One region of the Mesorhizobium sp. C416B genome, then DNA from elsewhere that is predicted to be linked to it. Evidence: riboswitches for the same ligand, from Rfam matches in the RefSeq annotation. Region 1 holds a riboswitch; each other region holds the start of a gene.
The links. Region 1 has a riboswitch for cobalamin ahead of NLY43_RS16245 (aromatic ring-hydroxylating oxygenase subunit alpha). Riboswitches for the same ligand answer to the same signal wherever they lie in the genome.
Positions count from the first base shown of each region.

Region 2: another riboswitch for cobalamin. It lies ahead of NLY43_RS30225 (CbtB domain-containing protein); the one in region 1 lies ahead of NLY43_RS16245 (aromatic ring-hydroxylating oxygenase subunit alpha).
Region 3: another riboswitch for cobalamin. It lies ahead of NLY43_RS29995 (DUF1636 family protein); the one in region 1 lies ahead of NLY43_RS16245 (aromatic ring-hydroxylating oxygenase subunit alpha).
Region 4: another riboswitch for cobalamin. It lies ahead of metE (5-methyltetrahydropteroyltriglutamate--homocysteine S-methyltransferase); the one in region 1 lies ahead of NLY43_RS16245 (aromatic ring-hydroxylating oxygenase subunit alpha).

Region 1 covers NZ_CP100471.1:3,346,787-3,348,980, forward strand. The annotation lists gene NLY43_RS16245 (aromatic ring-hydroxylating oxygenase subunit alpha) at 1-1,023, opposite strand, end outside; cobalamin riboswitch at 1,141-1,342, opposite strand; gene NLY43_RS16250 (DUF680 domain-containing protein) at 1,842-2,048, shown strand; gene NLY43_RS16255 (DUF680 domain-containing protein) at 2,113-2,194, shown strand, end outside.
Region 2 covers NZ_CP100471.1:6,236,992-6,239,185, reverse strand. The annotation lists gene cobU (bifunctional adenosylcobinamide kinase/adenosylcobinamide-phosphate guanylyltransferase) at 1-172, opposite strand, end outside; gene NLY43_RS30230 (CbtA family protein) at 165-965, opposite strand; gene NLY43_RS30225 (CbtB domain-containing protein) at 981-1,160, opposite strand; cobalamin riboswitch at 1,196-1,390, opposite strand; gene NLY43_RS30220 (gamma-glutamylcyclotransferase) at 1,459-2,151, opposite strand.
Region 3 covers NZ_CP100471.1:6,189,984-6,192,177, forward strand. The annotation lists gene cobW (cobalamin biosynthesis protein CobW) at 1-654, opposite strand, end outside; gene NLY43_RS29995 (DUF1636 family protein) at 657-1,082, opposite strand; cobalamin riboswitch at 1,121-1,325, opposite strand; gene NLY43_RS30000 (DUF6348 family protein) at 1,384-2,076, opposite strand; gene NLY43_RS30005 (winged helix-turn-helix domain-containing protein) at 2,106-2,194, opposite strand, start outside.
Region 4 covers NZ_CP100471.1:2,559,335-2,561,528, reverse strand. The annotation lists gene metE (5-methyltetrahydropteroyltriglutamate--homocysteine S-methyltransferase) at 1-1,065, opposite strand, end outside; cobalamin riboswitch at 1,157-1,356, opposite strand; gene NLY43_RS12545 (adenosine kinase) at 1,762-2,194, opposite strand, start outside.

The sequences.
Region 1 (2,194 bases):
GACCCCCTCGACCGCATCCTTGTGCACCAGCCACTTGGTCGTCACCGCGGTTTGCGTGGTGCTGATCGGCAGCACCCGGAAGGTGACCGCATGGTCGATCAGTATGTGGTTCCAAGTCGTCGGATAGTGGTAGTGCATCAAGGTGCCGATGCGGTCGGCGGCAACAGTGTCGGACAGGTTCTTCGTCACCGCGCGCTTTCCCGACATCGTGTAGCTGACGGCATCGCGCAGCAGCGGCGCGCGGGTGGCGCGGTATTGCCCGGCCGGATCGATGCGGAACTTGCTCGGCAGGCCCGCCGCCTCGCATTTCGCCCAGTGCGCCAGCATCTCCGGATCGCTGTCGGCGCCCTGCACGCCGGTCACCGTCGGCGCTTCGGGGAATGTCTTGCACAGCTCTGGATGATTGCCGGCGCAGTGATAGCATTCGCGGTTGTTTTCCCAGACCAGCTTCCAGTTGCCCTTCTCGATGATGGTGCTCTCGAAGGCGACTTTGGCTTCATTCAGCTGGTGCGGCTTGAGGTAGGGCTCTATCATGGCGCGCATCGGCGCAAAGTCGGCAGGTTCTTTCGCCAGGCAGATGAAGATGTAGCCGCCGACGCTCTCGCAGGCGACGGGCTTCAGGCCGAACTGGCTCTTGTCGAAACCGTCGGCCATCTGGCGGGCAAACAGCAGCCGGCCGTCAAGCTCGTAGGTCCACTGGTGATAGGGGCAGACAAGCTTTGCCGCCATGCCCTTCTCAGTGTTGCAGACACGGCTGCCGCGATGGCGGCAGGAATTGTGAAAGGCGTTGATGTTGCCCTTCTGGTCGCGGACCAGCACCACCGGATAATCGCCGATCTGCACGGTGATATAGCTGCCGGGCTTCGGCAGTTCGCAATCATGGCCGATGAACAGCCAGTCGCGATACCAGATAAGCTCCATGTCGAGCTTGAAATAGTCCGGGTCGGTGTAGAAGGGCTGTTCCAGCGAAAAGCCTTGCTTGCGGCCGTTCAGGAGCCTCAGCATGTCGTTGCGCGTATCCATAGTTCTGTCCTCGTGGTTTAAGGACTGAACTTGGTGGTGATGGAGGAAGGATCGGACGCAGGCCGGCGCGGCGCCGGACATGCACTATCCACCTCTTGACCGCCCACCGCGATCAGTCGAGTCTATGCATCTCGGGCTGGTTTCCGGGCTCTGGAGTTGTCCTTGCGGACCATCGCGACACCTTCCCAGGCTGCTGCCCAGTGGTCTCCCGTTGCGACTTGAACTCCACCACCGTTGCGGGGGCAGCGCCGGATTCTGACCGGCTTCCCAATTCTCCGCTGCGTCGTCACGAAGCGGCACCTGAGATGCGATCATCTAATCACGGCAGCGATCGCGACGTCGGCATGAAAGCGACATCATATCCATGCGGCGCGACACGCGCGGCATACGCCCCCCGCCGCCGGTCAAAGAGCTTAGACGTTTCTTGCGACGCCATCATCGCCGTTTCGAATCGCTGCGGATCCAGTTCGATCGGGGGCAAAAAGGGCTCAACGGTATCGAAAAGTTACTATTAGCAATCTCTAATCGAACCGAACGGTTCGTTTCTGTTGACGATGCGTGCAGGACGGTGTGAACGACGGCCCGGAAACCGACACCGGAGCGAACCACTCGGTTCGACATAAGCAACTGAAAACAAAACGGTAAATGACCACAGAGGAACTTCCTGGCACAATTTCAAGGTGCAGGACCCTGGTCCACACGGAACAACTTCGTGATTGGAAACCAGCCTATGGCTTTCCCACATCGGGGCTGTCCGAACAACGCGAATTCCTCCCAAGACACGCCGCTAGACGGACAGACAAACTGGAGTACTAAAAATGAAAAAGATCATCCTCACTGCCGCAGCCGTTTTGGCGATCACCGGCAGCGCCTTCGCCGGTAGCGACAATTACGGTTCCAATGGTGCGAACCAGCCAGCCGTCTCGGTCTACAGCTCGTATACGGCTTCCATTCAGAAGCCGGCGCACGCTGACAAGCAGCCTGTCGTTCAGGGCGCCGACCGCGACCTCTACGGCAATCGCTGATCCCGACCAAAGAAGGCGGCTAACCCGTCGCTCTCGGGATCCCAAAAAATTCAGGAGTATTGAAATGAAAAAGATCATCCTTGCTGCCGCCGCCGTTTTGGCCATCTCCGGCAGCGCTTTCGCCGGCAGCGACAACTACGGTTCGA
Region 2 (2,194 bases), 2.9 Mb from region 1:
CGCCACGGCGCGAGCGGTGCTGCGCGATGCGCTCGCGCATTTCGCCGTCATAGGCTAGCGCGGTGGCGATATAAGCCCATGGCGGCAGCAACGCCGTCGCCAAAGTTTCGGCATGCGCGCTCTTGCCGGAGCGCGCACCGCCGATGATGAAGGTCAAACTGCGATCAGGCAAAGCTGTCGCGCAGGCTGGTCGCGGTGCCGGTGAAGCGCGAGTGCACTATGCCGACAACTGCACCCAGCACCAGCCAGAACACCAGATTGGTCAGCGTCACCGCCACCACGAACTGATGATGCAGGCCCTCCGGGATCGGCGTCTTGAAACTGTCAGGCTGCGGCGCGCCGACAATATGCGGGGCGACAATCAGGACGACAGCAAGGATGGTCAGCGGCGCCGACGTGCGGAAGGCGATCAAGGCAAGGCCGATGGCGGTCGCAATCACCGTCGCCACCCACCAGATCTGGCGCTGCATGAGATCGGCCGCCGGCATCGCCGGCAGTTCCGGCGGCAGGCCGAGGCCCGGCGCCAGCGTGAACACGGCAAAGCCGGCCAAGCCCCAGAACACGCCCTGGCGCCAGCTGCCGATGCCGCCGGCGAATTCCGAAATCGCGACCAGGATCAGCGCGAAGCCGATACCGGTCACGACATTGGAGACGACGTTGTAGGCGAAGCGCTCGAAGCCGTCGGCCGGCGCCCAGCCTTCGTCTTCCGCTGGAGCCGCTGCTTCGGCAGGCGCCGGTGCGGCTGAGCTCATGGCGTTTTCCGCCGGTGCGGCACTGCTCATGGCGTTGGTGGTGTTGGCGGCCGGTGCCGCAGCATGATCGTGCTTGTGGCCGCCTGCCTTCTCAAAAACTTCGGCCTGGCGAATCAAGGGATCGGTTGCATAGGCCTGCATGCAGGCGAGAACGACGCCGGCCACGAGCCCGGCAATCGCCGCGACGAACACGACGTTGCGAAACAGGTTCATGATGTCAGATCCTCGTCAGTGGCAGGGAAACGCCATCGAATGGCGATAGTCGTGCGCCGCATTGTGGACCGCATCGATGTGCGAGAAACCGACAACGCCGACGACGAAAATGCCCAGAAACGCGCTAAGCACGAGCTGCATGAAGCGCGACTGCGAGGAGACGGAAGCGCCGAGGGAGACGGAAGCGGTATTCATATCTTGTCCTTTCGCCCTCCACCCGAGGGCATCGAAGTCAGTTCCTGTCGCCGGCAGGTCTCCTGGCTCGCGGATCAGCGCCCTTCCCCACCTTCCCGAAGAAAAATCCTCAGTGGCTTGGAGAGGACTACCGCACACAGTTGCGGGGGCAGCCACGGCATTGGGCAACAAGTCAGCCCTCACCGCATTCCCTCTTGGTCCCTAACGGAACCGACGACATGCATGACTATAGGCTGAAACAGCCGCATCCGGCAAACCAAATTCCGGCAGCCAACAGCGCGAATGCGCCACTCAGGCGTCACGGGTTCAGCGCGCTGATCCGCTCCGCAACCAGCCGCTGCAGCCGCCACAGATGGCGATCGTGAATGCCGCGCTCTTCAAGGTTTTTCACCGTGTTGTAGAGGTAGTCGGCGCCCGACCCCCAGTGCCCGCAGGATGTCGCCAGCCTGTCGACGACCTTCGCCTCGTCGAGCGGGCCGGAATAGGTCAGGCCATTGCGGTTGATGACGAAGGCCAATGCCTTCAGCGGGCCAGCCTCGCTTGCAAGCTTGAGCATGCGCGGCCGGTAGCTTGTCGGCTTCAGCGTGACTTCGCGCCGGAAAAGCCGGCCCAACTGCTCGCGCCGGTTATTGCCGGTCAGCCGAAAGGCGACGCCCTTGCATTGTCCGCCACGGTCCAGCGCCATCATCAGGCCGGGGCTGTCCTTGGTGCCGCGCCAGCGCGTCATGTTCATGCAAAAGGACCGATGCCAGCCGCGCGCCAGCGCAACGCGGTCCTCGACATAATCTATTTCCGGTTTCCAGATCAGCGATCCATAGCCGAACAGCCATAGCGGTTCGCTGTCCGGGAGTTCGACCTGCAATTCATCCAGCAGCGCGTCATAGTCGGCTTCATCGAGATGCATCGCGTCCGGATCCGGCCCGGGGTCCCTGATCTCGCGCCAGCAGCGCGCGACCAGCTCCGGCGTAAGCGACATCTGTCGTGCGGCCACTTCCGAATCCCCCCAATTTCCGAATGTCCCGTGTCCACGACAT
Region 3 (2,194 bases), 2.8 Mb from region 1:
CACGATTTTTACCGCGCGGGCGGAATGTTCATTGATGATGGCGTTGGCGCGGGCCGAACCGGGGGCGTCCATCAGATCGCTCTTCGACAGGATGATCAAATCGGCGCAGGCGATCTGGTCCTCGAACACTTCTTCGACAGGATCGTCATGGTCGAGCGTCTCGTCCTGAGCGCGCTGTGCCTGCAAAGCGTCCATGTCGTTGGCGACGCGGCCTTCGGCCAGCGCCGGGCCGTCTACCACGGCGATGACACCGTCGACGGTTACCCGGCTCTTCACGCTCGGCCACTGGAACGCCTGGACCAGCGGCTTGGGCAGAGCCAGGCCCGAGGTCTCGATCAGGATGTGGTCAACCTTCGGTGTCAGCGCGAGGATCTTGTCGAGGGCGGGCACGAAATCGTCGGCGACTGTACAGCAGATGCAGCCATTGGCCAGTTCGACGATGTTTTCCTCGGGGCAGGTGTCGATGCCGCAGCCTTTCAGGATTTCCCCGTCGATGCCGATGTCGCCGAACTCGTTGACGATGATGGCGATGCGCTTGCCGCCGGCATTTTCCAGGAGATGGCGGACCAGCGTCGTCTTGCCGGCGCCGAGGAAGCCTGTAACGACAGTGCAGGGAACACGGGAGAGGTTGGCGGCCGGGTTTGAAGCGTTCATCGTCAGTCCTTCAGCATGTCGAGGGGTGGGATGCGGGCAACGAGGCCGCGCTTGAGGCTATCGGGCCGGCCGCGCCACGGGATGAGGCCGTCGGCCGAAGTCGCGAAGAGCTTTGCGCCGGTAACGAGGTCGGCGCCGCTGGTTGCGGTCAGATCGCCGAAGACATAGCTCCAGCAGCCATCGCGCAGGATCGCGGCGCTGAGGCGGCGCTTGCAATTGCCGAGACATTCGGCGGTGCGGACCCGGATATCGCCGGCAGCGGCGCGGCGTGTGTCCTCAGCCAGCAATTCGCCGGCGCGCGGATGGGCGTCGGAACCGGTCTCATCGCGGCAGGAGGCGCAGACGATGACGGTCACGCCGGTCAGGGCGTCGTTGTCCCCGGACGCAATGTCCGCTGTGCCAGCCGAAAAACTGCTGTTCTGGTCCAAAAACCGTGCTCCTTGCCCGGAAACCCGCCAGGCGATCGGATACTTTGTCTCAGACGGCAGGTCTCCTGGCTCGCGGGTCGTCGCCTTGGTTAGCCGCCTTCCCGGTGTTACCCAGTGGCTTTCGGCCTTGGCTCGTCGCTTACAGTTGCGGGGACAGCCGCGGATTTGGGACCGAAATCCCGCACCGCATTCCCTCTTGGCCCTTGCCGTTGCGGGCAGGGGACCGTCTGCAGCGGATTTAGGCTTTTGCGGGCGGCGGTGTCAACGCACGGCTACGACATGGCGATGTCGGCAGGGGCTGTCATGTCCCGGCTTCCGGCAGTGCCAGGATGACCTGTCGGATAGCTTGATAGCCATCGCCATAGTGCCAGTCATGACCGACAGCCAGATTCTGTCCCTCATGCCAAACCGCGTTGTCCAGAAGGACTTCGGCACTAATCAGCGTTCCCTTCAAGCCTGCCAGAAAGGTCCGGACAAAATGGCTTCCGGGGGGTACCGAAGCTGTGAACAGCTTTTCCAGCTTGGCATAGAATGCTGGATAGCCTGTTGTCAGCGAGCATAGCTCGGTTGTGGCCTGGGAAATGACCGGGCCGCTATAGATTTTCCAGCGGGCATCTTTTCGCCAGATCTTCCAACTGGCGCTGCTTCGCTGCCAAAGCTCTATTTCGGCCTGCATGTTCTCGCAGACGTGATCGGCCAGTCCCTCAATGGCCACATGGAAAACACCACGGAGAAACTTTTCAAACGCCTGGTTCAGTTCCTGTTCGCGCGTGTCGCCGAAGCCAGCAAAGGATTCAATGACCGGCTGAACATCAAGCAGCGGAGAAAAAATGTAGATTTCCAGGACCAGCCGGTCAGAACTCGTCTCGAACACCTCAGCCTCAAACCGAAGCTGCTTCGATTGGAGCATGACGTCCCTATCTCTGCGGACTGCATCTATTCCATGCGCAATGAGGGCGCCATGGATCATGTCGAGCACTTTGTCCGATGCCATTGCACAACCTACGAGGCTTATTGAGGCGTCTATGACAGACGCTGCAAGGGTTGGCCATCTCTCTCGCTAGCCAATGCCGGCCCCAGATTGCCGGCCGGCGTCACTTCGATGCGCTCAA
Region 4 (2,194 bases), 790 kb from region 1:
GTCAATCGGCACATGCAGCATCGAGCAAGAAGGCGCGATTTCGACGCGGTCCAAGGGCCAGCCGGCGACGATCGGTTTGATGCGGTCGAGAATGGCGGGCAGGTTCGCACGCCAGACGTTGCGGCCATCGATCAAGCCGAGCGAGAGCACCAGATCCTTCGGAGCGAGCCGACCCACCATTTCCAGCTGCTCGGGAGCGCGCACGAGATCAATATGCAGGCCGGCCAGGGGCAGAGAAACCGCGGTTTCGAGATTGTCTCCCAGCGACCCGAAATACGTAGCCAGCATGATCTTCAGCTCGGGCGCGGCTTTCGACAGCTGGCCATAGGCGAATTCGAACGCAGCTCGTTCGTTCGGGTTCAGATCGAGGACAAGCGCTGGCTCATCGATCTGCACCCAGTCGGCTCCCGACAGCTTCAGCCTCTGCAGGACTTGCTCGTAAACGGGCAGCAGCCGCGGTAGGAGCGCGATGGGACCGAACCCTTCGGCACGCGATTTCGCCAGCTTGAGGAAGGTGATGGGTCCAAGGATGACTGGGCGTGTGTGAATGCCGAGAGCTTTAGCCTCGAGGAAGTAATCGACCGGCTTCGATGACGAGAGGGCGAACGTCTGATCATCATCGAGTTCCGGCACAATGTAGTGGTAGTTGGTGTCAAACCACTTGGTCATTTCCATCGCGGTTACACCAGGTCCATGAGCCTCCTCCTGGTGACCAGCGTGTCCACAATCCTCCGTCTGACCCTGGTTGCCGCGCGCCATTGCGAAGTAGATGTCAAGTGGGACCTCGCCGCTATTCCAGCCGTACCGGGATGGAATGGCCCCGACCATGGCTGCGGTGTCGAGCACATGGTCGTATAGCGAGAAGTCGTTCGACGGGATTTTCGACACGCCGCGATCGCGCTGCTCTTCCCAGCTAGCGGCTCGGAGCGCCTTCGACGTCGCAAGAAGGTCGCCAGCGGACGATGTTCCGGACCAGTAGCTTTCGAGGGCGCATTTCAGTTCTCGCCGACGACCGAAGCGCGGCACGCCGAGCGTTGCTACAGGAATTTGCTGAGAGACAGTCATGTCATACCCCGATGGTTGGGGGCGTCGGTGACAAGGAAGGCGCTAGCAGGCCGGCACGCCGGTTGCAGCGGCCACCGAGACACCCCGCCCGTGGACGTAATTCGCCGTGGCAGGTCTCTGGCTCGCGGGGTCATAGCCTCTACCCGTCTTCCCGAGGGTATTCGCCTCAGTGACATGAGTGGATTGGCTCGCCGCTAACAGTTGCGGGGGCAGCGCCGGCATCGCACCGGCTTCCCTCTTAGCTCCGCTGCGGCAGCACCGTACGCGAGAACCACAACAGCAGACAATCACAGCAACCCGCTCTTTGTCAATAACGCATAATGAAATGTTTATGTGGTTATATGGTCGCGTTTTACGCCTTTGTCTAGCATTGTGAAATATTCAGTCTGCTGCCCGCATTCGGCATCGTGGGACGTGATCGCAAGTCAAGTCCGACGGACGCCGCGAGTTCTCCGTTACCTCAGGAACCTTACTGGCCTTCCCCAAGCTGAGCTTCTGGAAAATGCTGGTGACGATCTGGATGACGGTGAATGCCGTCATGGCAAGCACGCCTTGCACCGCTCCTCCAGCGAGCTTCACGGCAGCAGCACGGGTCAGTTCTCCGAAGCGAATGGCTGTCGCTATCAGCGAGCTTTGACACAGTTCCGCCACTGCGGTCATCGCGTCAGTAGGGCGGCTGATTAGTTGCCCGCGCATCTACAGCAACCCAGCCCCTTCCGCCTCGCGGCGCAAATTCTGCCTTGGCCTTGGGCCGATCTGCTGGATCACCAGGCCGGCCGCCAGCGAGCCAAGGTCGCCGCAGGTCTTGAGGTTGCGGCCCTGCGTGTAGCCATGCAGGAAACCGGCGGCGTAGAGGTCGCCGGCGCCGGTGGTGTCGACCAACTCCTTGATGGCGGTCGCCTCGATGACCACGGTCTCGTCGCCGCGCACGATCACCGAGCCTTTTTCGGAACGGGTGACGGCGGCAATCTTGCAGTCCTTGCGGATCTGAGCCAGCGCCTCGTCGAAGGATTTTGTCTGGTAGAGCGACTTGATCTCGTGGCTGTTGGCAAAGACGATGTCGACAGTGCCCGAGCGCATCAGCTCGAGGAACTCGTCCCGGTAGCGGTCGACGCAGAACGAATCCGAC